3 regions of the Mesobacillus subterraneus genome follow, and region 2 is predicted to be linked to each of the others. Evidence: riboswitches for the same ligand, from Rfam matches in the RefSeq annotation. Region 2 holds a riboswitch; each other region holds the start of a gene.

Region 1 (3,202 bases), 500 kb from region 2:
ATTATTCTGCAAGATTTTCTTTTAACACTTCTTCCTGTGTTGTCTTGCTTCCAAAAATGAAAGCAAAAGCAACGAGCAGGATTGCCACAACCGCAAGTGCTCCTAAAGTGCTGCCAGTGAATCCAATGACCAGGAATCCTGCAGATGCAATCGCAGCGGAAATCAATGCGTAAGGCAGCTGGGTCATGACATGGTCTAAGTGGTGCGCGCCAGCTCCTGTTGATGAAAGAATCGTCGTATCGGATATTGGTGAGCAGTGGTCACCAAAAACCGCGCCCGCCAATACAGCTGCTAATGCTGGCAGCATGAGCGTGATATCAGCTGCAGCAGCGATATCGCCGGCAATTGGAAGCAGGATGCCGAATGATCCCCATGAAGTCCCTGTTGAGAAAGCCATGATTCCAGCTACAAGGAATAGCAGGAACGGCAGGAATGAGGTATTAATATTAGAGCTTTCAACAATACCAGCTAGATACTTGCCTGTTTCAAGTCTTCCAATCAAATCAACAATGACCCATGCGAAGACCAGGATATAAATAGCCGGGAGCATTGACTTAATGCCCTCAACAATCCCTTTGCTAAAAACATTAGCATTAACGCCTTTTAAAACTACTGCCTGCCTTACAAACAGAATCAGCGCAACAGCTAGGCCGAGCAATCCGCCAGTAACAAGAGACTTCGTTACATCTGTGTTTTCGAAGATCGCTAGGATGGTAACATTGCCTTCCACAGCGCTTGCTCCAGTCCAAAGCATCATACCTACAGTTCCAGCGACAAGGGCTACAATCGGCCATACAAGGTCTCCAACTGTTCCTTTTGTGCTTGTAGGAAGGTCATCCTTCAGTTCTCCCGGTACAGGCTTGTCCTGCGAAACGACAATTCCTTCAGTGATCGCACGTTCTTCATGCTTTTTCATAGGTCCAATTTCGATATTTCGAAGAGCAACGATAAAGACCATGGCTAACGCTGCCAGTGCGTAAAAGTTCATAGGCGCCATTTGCATGAAAGCTGAAAAAGCCGTATATTCGCTAACTCCATGAGCAGCAAGAATGGTACCAATCAAAGCAATAATGTATGCACCCCAGCTCGAAATCGGCGAGATGACACAGACTGGTGCAGAAGTAGAGTCAATCAAATAAGCAAGCTTAGCACGCGAAACCTTTTGTCGGTCTGTAATCGGACGTGTTATTTGGCCGACTGCCAAAGCATTGAAATAATCATCAATAAAAATAATAATCCCTAAAAATGCGCCGACTAACTGTGCGCCTACTCTGGTTTTAACACGCTTCATCGCCCATTCACCAAACGCGCGGCTTCCGCCTGAGATGGAAATGAATGCAGTGATGGTTCCCAATAATAATAAGAAAAGGATGATGTACAAGCTATATGTGTTCAGTTCTCCATCTGCGACAACGATTGCTTTTGCCGCATCCCACACGATAGCAAATGTTTCTGCGATATTAAATTCAGCTAGCAAAAAAGCCGCTGCGATGATGCCCGTCCCCAGCGATAGCAGCACTCGCCTTGTGATCACTACCATTAAGATTGCCACTAATGGCGGCAGCAATGAAAAAATTGTGTTTTCCATTCTTTCTTTCTCCTCCTTGTTTTTGACAGGGGGAAACTTTTACATGAACAGAGTTTAGTTGCTTCCTTTTAAAAAAATACAAAAAAGGGCAACGATAGAGAACATTCTATCGCTGCCCTTAATAAGCAACTAGTGTCTCCATCACGATCTGTAGCTCCCCATTATGGATATACCTCCATAATGACAGTGATACTCTTGTTCAAAGTATCCCCAGCAATAAAAAATGTGACTCACTTCCTATTGCTTCGGCAAAATTCCCTTTGAGCTGTGATCAACGTTGTCATCCTCACACAGCCTACTATTGAATCCTGCGCCTCTACCCCATCGGAATGATGTGGTTTATTATTCAATTGATTTTATAATATAACAATATCGCTAACTTGACAACTGTTTTTATTCGCCGGGAAGCTGGATAGCTGGTGTTGTAGATCCTCCGCCATTGTAAAATTGAGGTACTTTTCCTGGGTAGTAGAAGCTGCCAATTGGAATGTCTTCTTGAACCGTAGCTACTTCAGTCGAAAAAGGAATAATAATTTGCACATTGACCTTCACCCTAACCGAAACATTGATCAGTGTATTGTTAATGCCGTGCTCCTCTGTTTCCCAGACTACATCAGCAGTCACATCACCAATCGCGTTGAACTTGACCGGAACCCTCGGACCCATATTACCTAGAAGTGCATTATTGGTGGCCTGCCCTAATGGAACATAATAAATGATGCCTGCTTCCCTGTCTTCCTCATCGGTGACAAGCTCGACATCTGATAGCAACTCAAGCGAGGTGAGATTCCCTCTTTCAGCTTCTTTTAAATTCATCTGTACAATGTTAGTCGTTTCTGCTTTTACCCTGTTGATGATTTCAGTATTAAATTTCACTACAGTGGTCGTTCCGTTATCTACTGGCACAAACTCAATTACTTTATCAATATCCATGCCATTGGCAATCTTCTTATTGATTGCTTTATTGATTACAAGCGTAGCAATTTTTCTTGTTTGAGATCTTGCATAATCCATTAATGTGGGCTCGAGCCCTTTATCTATGATCCACAGCCCTGCTGCTGTTGAAAAGGAAAAAAAGACGAATGTCAGCAGGAATACATACCTGAAAGGCAAGGGCCCTTTCCGAGGCAGCCGCCGGCCGAATTTTGGCAAAATAAATCCCCCCTCTAAAGCTATATGTATGCTTCAAAGGGGGGAACTAGCCTAAAAAGTATTGAAAGATGTGCCTGCACACCTGAAAAAATTAATAATTAGCGGCATACTCATACTTAATAATCGTATCACAGCTGACGATCATCAAGCTTAGGTTCGACTGCAAATCAAGCTGGTATGGTTCTACTTTTCGTCCGTTTTCCTCCAGTATACGAACAACAGGGCGCTCACTCAACCGAGGATTCTGCTCAGCCACTACTCCCTTTCGCCCATCGCTTAACATGACGGTAAGGTCGGCTGGATATATTGCTACCGATCTTCGGAAGGCATCGACTACCTTCGGATCAAACAGACTGCCAGAACCCGAATAGAGGATTTCAAGCCCTTCATGCGGAAGCATCGCTGGACGATATACTCGATTAGAAGTAACCGCATCAAAAACATCAGCCACACCAAGTATCT
Region 2 (3,202 bases):
TTATGTTACCGAGATTCTCCGCACTCTCGGATTTCGGGCACATGTTCCTCATTTATGTTACCGAAATTCTCTGCATTCTCCGATTTCGGGCACATGTTCCTCATTTATGTTACCGAAATTCTCTGCACTCTTCGATTTCGGGCACATGTTCCTCATTTATGTTACCGAAATTCTCTGCACTCTTCGATTTCGGGCACATGTTCCTCATTTATGTTACCGAAATTCTCTGCATTCTCCGATTTCGGGCACATGTTCCTCATTTATGTTACCGAAATTCTCCCCACTCTCGGATTTCGGGCACATGTTCCTCATTTATGTTACCGAGATTCTCCGCACTCTCGGATTTCAGGCACATGTTCCTCATTTATGTTACCGAAATTCTCTGCATTCTGGGATTTCGGGCACATGTTCCTCATTTATGTTACCGAGATTCTCCGCACTCTCGGATTTCGGGCACATGTTCCTCATTTATGTTACCGAAATTCTCTGCATTCTCCGATTTCGGGCACATGTTCCTCATTTATGTTACCGAGATTCTCTGTACTCTCGGATTTCGGGCACATTTTCATTTTTAGGTGGCCGTACACATTGCAATATCACTTTTTCCGGACATGATGATTCAATGGATAAAAAAGCCTTACTCATTTCCACTCTCTTAATTTGTCTTAACCGCTCCTGAATATAGCTCAAATGCTTCATGCAATGATTCTACTGCGTTCACCATTTGTTTTTCATCAACTACGGTCGAGACTTTGATTTCAGATGTGCTGACCATCTTTACCTGGATGCCATTTCCTTCAAGGACTTCGAACATTTTGGCAGCTACACCCGGGTTTGAAACCATTCCTGAACCTACAATCGACACCTTTGCCAGGACGGTCTCGGATTCGACCGCTTGATAGTTTAATGTTTCTTTATTGCGTTCCAATACGTCTAGTACTTCCGGGAGATCGTTACTTTTAATGGAGAACGAGATATTGGCTAACCCTGCTTCTGTACGGCTCTGGACAATGATGTCGACATTTATGTGGTTATGTGCAAGTGTGGTAAATATAGTTGACAGTCCTTTTAATGAAGTACTTACTCCAAGGACTGATACTCTCGTAATCTGATCTTCAAACGCTACACCGCGTACGATTAAATTCTGTTCCAATTCATTCTCCTCCTCGATGATCGTACCTCTTTCTTTTTCCATGCTGGACCTTACTTCAAGTGGTAGCCCATAGTTCTTAGCGAATTCCACTGCACGCGGATGGAGCACACCTGCCCCGAGGTTTGCCAACTCGAGCATTTCATCATAGGAAACAGTCAGCAATTTTCTCGCGCTTTTCACATATCTAGGGTCTGTCGTGAACACGCCAGTCACATCGGTATAGATATCGCATTTATCCGCCTTCAAAGCCGCCGCAAGGGCTACGGCCGTTGTATCTGATCCGCCGCGTCCAAGCGTAGTGATTTCCCCTTCATCGGTCACACCCTGGAATCCCGCTACAATAACCACCTTGCCACTCTCTAAATCATGGGCAATTCTGTCTGAGTCGATATCGACAATCCGGGCGTTTCCGTGTACGGCTTCCGTCTTGATTCCTGCTTGCCAGCCGGTATAGGAAACAGCATCAATGCCATTTTGCTTCAACGCCATGGAATAAAGCGCGATCGTAATTTGCTCTCCCGTTGTCAAAAGCATATCCATCTCTCTCTTTGATGGCGAGCTGGAAATATCATTCGCCATGTCAACAAGATGGTCCGTCGTTTTGCCCATTGCTGATACGACCACGACGACATTGTTGCCATTCTGCAGTTCTTCTGCTGTCCTGCTGGCAGCGTTCCTGATCCTTTCAACGCTGCCTACCGATGTTCCTCCGAATTTCTGTACAATCAATCCCATACGTTTCCCCTGCCTCTTCATTCTTTATTTTGCCTCTAATAGAGTTTCATGGACACGCCGCATATGTATTTTCCCCAAGGACTTTCACATATCTGTTAAAATGCCCTTAAAAACAGAAAAAGCAATGGAAGTGGCTCCCAATGCTTAATTAACGTAGATATACGCTGCAACATGAGATAGCACTCCAAGATGGCAATCTTGACAATCCAGCGTTTATTCAACGAAGGACCAGCGAGAAAATCGATAGGTATTTCCCCACTTCGGCGAACATCCCCTTTCAAAGTCCATCAATGAATCCTACAATTCTCATGACTTTTACTCTTGAAGTTCGCACCTCTATCTACACTTTAATGCTCTAAAGTGATAGTTATATGAAATTTTCATAATTATAGCACACCTAAAAATAGAATGCTACATTAATTCTGTAATTTCTGATATAATTCCTCCGCAACATTAGCTGGAACTCCGGCAGCATTCAGCTCTTCCACAGATGCTTCCCTCATTTTTTTCACCGAACCGAAATGCTTCAGCAGAGCCTTCTTGCGCTTTTCGCCAATTCCCGGAATATCATCAAGCAAGGATTGAAACGCACTTTTGCCTCTTAACTGGCGATGGAAAGTAATCGCGAACCGGTGGACTTCATCCTGGATTCTTTGCAGCAAGTAAAACTCCTGACTGTTCCGCGCCAGTTCGATTACCTGCAGCGGGTTACCATACAGCAGCTGAGAAGTCCTGTGCTTATCATCCTTAGCCAGACCGGCAAGCGGAATATCGAGTCCGAGCTCATTTTCAAGCACATCACGTGCAGACTCGATATGTCCCTTTCCGCCATCTATGATAATCAAATCCGGCAGCGGCAATCCTTCCTTCAAGACCCGTGTATATCTGCGCCTGACGACTTCCCTCATCGATTCATAGTCATCCGGTCCCTTGACCGATTTAATTTTATATTTGCGGTATTCCCTTTTTTCAGGCTTGCCGTCGATGAAAACAATCATCGCTGAAACCGGATCGGTCCCCTGGATATTGGAGTTATCGAAAGACTCAATGCGATGAGGGGTGTAGATACCCATTTGCTTGCCAAGGTTTTCAACAGCGTTAATGGTTCGCTCCTCATCACGCTCAATTAACGAAAATTTTTCTTTGAGGGCGATACTCGCATTCTTGGACGCCAGGTGGACAAGTTCTTTCTTCTTTCCTCTCTGCGGTTTCAGGACTTTCACTTCAAGCAGCCCCTCCGCAAGTTCCAGGTCTACGCCCTCTGGTACCAATACTTCCTTTGGCTTGAAATGCTCATTTTTTGAGTAAAATTGG
Region 3 (3,202 bases), 2.0 Mb from region 2:
ACATGTGCCCGCAAAGTGGAGGAGCAGAAGATTTCGGTAACAAGAAAGCGGAACATGTGCCCGAAAAGTGGAGGAGCAGAAGATTTCGGTAACAAGAAAGCGGAACATGTGCCCGAAAAGTGGAGGAGCAGAAGATTTCGGTAACAAGAAAGCGGAACATGTGCCCGAAAAGTGGAGGAGCAGAAGATTTCGGTAACAAGAAAGCAGAACATGTGCCCGAAAAGTGGAGGAGCAGAAGATTTCGGTAACAAGAAAGCAGAACATGTGCCCGAAAAGTGGAGGAGCAGAAGATTTCGGTAAGAAGAAAGCGGAACATGTGCCCGAAAAGTGGAGGAGCAGAAGATTTCGGTAACAAGAAAGCGGAACATGTGCCCGAAAAGTGGAGGAGCAGAAGATTTCGGTAAAAAGAAAGCAGAACATGTGCCCGAAAAGTGGAGGAGCAGAAGATTTCGGTAACAAGAAAGCGGAACATGTGCCCGAAAAAGGAAGAATTGCCATTTGATTCATCATGGCAATTCTTCTAGTATTACATTACTCATAATAAGTGGAGCTAAACACCCCATTGACTGAAAGGTTGTTCTGAAAGACTCTTCTAATAGCTTTAATTGGAAGAAGACCATCGCTCCAATCATAGATAGCTGTTGTGGTTAATTTCCGTTCTGGAAAAAGTAACTGAAAGGTTTTAGCTGAGTGAAGCACAACTGATTCTATATATTCTAGAGAATTACAGTTTCTACAAATGTATTTATTTCTACTATAACTCTCCAAAAACTCCCCGCAAGACTCACAAATAACCCCTTTCCTCAACATCTCCAAATCATAACTAGGTACCCTAGTATATGGTGATTTCTTAACATGCAATGACAAAAGGGTCTCAGCCAATTTGGAATGTTTGCTCGTTAATTTTGAAGAGGTTCTATTCATCTTATCCATAAAGCGATTTAGTTGATTTGGTAAAATAATAGGGGATTTCAATGGTGCTTGCAGAAGGGCGAATTCAGGGTTGATGAACATGAGGTGGGGTTCGAGAGGGATGTAAAAGCCCAGATTCTTCAGTAGTTGTTTTAGCAGGATCTCTGCACGGTTTAGTTGATGGAGTGGGTTTTTAACTTCGTTCCCGGCAACTGTCTTGAATTTGTCTCCATCCAGGTAATAGTCCCCTTCGAGATTTTTCACTTCGAAGAGATGGAGCCGATCCTGCGTAATCACGAACGAATCGATTTGAAAAAGTGTGCCATTCACTTCAAGGCGTAGGTCGTTGATAATGAGACTCTCCACTCGATGGTTCGTAAACCATAAGTCGAATTGAACTTCACCTTCATAGCCTTTCTCCAGGGTCCATAGGTTTTGCGCATCTTTCTCTTCCAGTTCCATTCGAGGCTTAAGTGCTTGCAGAATTACCAATTCTTCTGGTTTGGTTCTTTCTTTTAATAACATATTCCACTTCCTTTCTTCTTCATTTTAAAATGGGAGCAACTAAAAAACTGTGAACATTTTAAGACATTTTAGAATCTTGATTAAAATAGGACAATTTGATAGTATTAACCTAATTTCATATGATCTTATCAGATCGGTGAGGTAGGGGAGCAAATAACAAGAGTAGACCATCGGAGATAGACAATCGTTGATGGTGGCTGAAAGGGTTGTTTGCCGAAGCATAATCAGGGTCGGACTGATTATTGCTGGGATGCTTTCTGAACAAGGAGCAGACTGTCATGCGGGGTTTTGTGCATGGAGAACTACTGATCGAAATGGCGGATAACGTATATTGTAAAAAGCAATGATAGGTTATTTTCTGTCATTGCTTTTTTGCATGCCAGAGCGTACCAACTATCCCCTTCCATCAACTCCAAACGCGCTCCCCAGGCATTCACATTTTATCCAAAGGGGAGATCTTCTTGAGAACCATCTACAAAAATGGAACCATCTATACATTCAATTCACGCAATCCAATTGTACAAGCAGTGGTCATTGAAAATGGCCGTTTTATTGATATGGGAATTTCAACAGATATTGTGCTGCAATGGGGCAGCCAGGCGCAAATCATTGATTTGGAAGGGAAGACGGCAACACCGGGTTTGATCGACAGCCATCTTCACTTATCAATCATGGCCGATAGTTTCATCAATCTCGACTTTGTCGGAATCACGACCAAACATGAAATGCTGGCAAAAATAAAGGGAAAAGCCAGTCAGCTTGAACCTGGTGAATGGATTGTCGGCAGCAGCTGGGATGAGAACCTTTTTACCGACGGAGGAATTCCGACGATTGCCGAGCTGGATTATGTGGCTCCTGCCAACCCGTTATTTTTAACAAGGACGTGCCTGCACGCAACCCTGGTCAACAGCAAGGCGCTCGAAGTGAGCGGCTATCATCCGTTGATATCGGTTCCGGAGGGCGGAACCATCGTACTCGATGAAATCACGAAGCAACCGACCGGACTGTTCCTCGAGTCAGCGGCAAATTTAGTCCGACAGTATATCCCGGAGCGCTCGTACAACGACTGGAAAAAAGCGATGCGGCAGACGATGAATTATGCGATGAGCAAAGGGTTGACCAGCGTGCATACAAATGACCCGCTCTATCTTGGCGGTCTTGAAAAAACATGGAATCTATTTAATGAGCTTTTAAATGGAGAGCAGCTCGGCTTACGCAGCAATCTCTTGATTAACCATGAGTTTTTATCAAACCTGAAAGAAGCCGGAATGTACACAGGCTACGGCAATGACACGCTGCAAATCGGTGCGGTGAAGATTTTTGCCGATGGGGCATTTGGCCGGAGGACCGCGCTGCTATCAGAACCATATAGTGATGCGCCAGGTCATTACGGCGATGCGATGTATGATCAGGAGCATTTATACGAAATCGTGAAAGGGGCGCGCGAGCTGGATATGCCGATTGCTGTCCACACAATTGGCGACCAGGCACTGGAAAATGTTCTTGATGTGCTGGGCCAATTCCCGGCAACGGCTTATCGAGACCGGCTGATTCATGCACAAGTTTTACGGGAGGAACTGATTCCACGCCTGAAGGGGCCTAGCCGGATTGCGGATATTCAGCCACGTTTTATAGCAAGTGACTTCCCTTGGGTTCAGGAACGTCTTGGTGAAAAAAGAATCAAACTTTCCTACGCTTGGAAAACCCTGATGGAAGCAGGCGTCATTTGTGCCGGAGGTTCCGATTCGCCGGTTGAACCAGTCGA

The links. Region 2 has a riboswitch for lysine ahead of LC048_RS04110 (aspartate kinase). Riboswitches for the same ligand answer to the same signal wherever they lie in the genome.
Region 1: it holds a riboswitch for lysine, as region 2 does, so the genes downstream of both, LC048_RS01530 (Na+/H+ antiporter NhaC family protein) here and LC048_RS04110 (aspartate kinase) in region 2, are expected to answer to the same signal.
Region 3: it holds a riboswitch for lysine, as region 2 does, so the genes downstream of both, LC048_RS18680 (amidohydrolase) here and LC048_RS04110 (aspartate kinase) in region 2, are expected to answer to the same signal.

Annotation. Positions count from the first base shown of each region.
Region 1 covers NZ_CP129019.1:329,405-332,606, reverse strand. Annotated here, with positions in the region: gene LC048_RS01530 (Na+/H+ antiporter NhaC family protein) at 2-1,588, opposite strand; lysine riboswitch at 1,732-1,915, opposite strand; gene yunB (sporulation protein YunB) at 1,982-2,740, opposite strand; gene LC048_RS01520 (HD-GYP domain-containing protein) at 2,832-3,202, opposite strand, start outside.
Region 2 covers NZ_CP129019.1:828,463-831,664, reverse strand. Annotated here, with positions in the region: gene LC048_RS04110 (aspartate kinase) at 656-1,888, opposite strand; lysine riboswitch at 2,058-2,235, opposite strand; gene uvrC (excinuclease ABC subunit UvrC) at 2,305-3,202, opposite strand, start outside.
Region 3 covers NZ_CP129019.1:3,580,642-3,583,843, reverse strand. Annotated here, with positions in the region: gene LC048_RS18685 (nuclease-related domain-containing protein) at 532-1,437, opposite strand; lysine riboswitch at 1,572-1,750, shown strand; gene LC048_RS18680 (amidohydrolase) at 1,899-3,202, shown strand, end outside.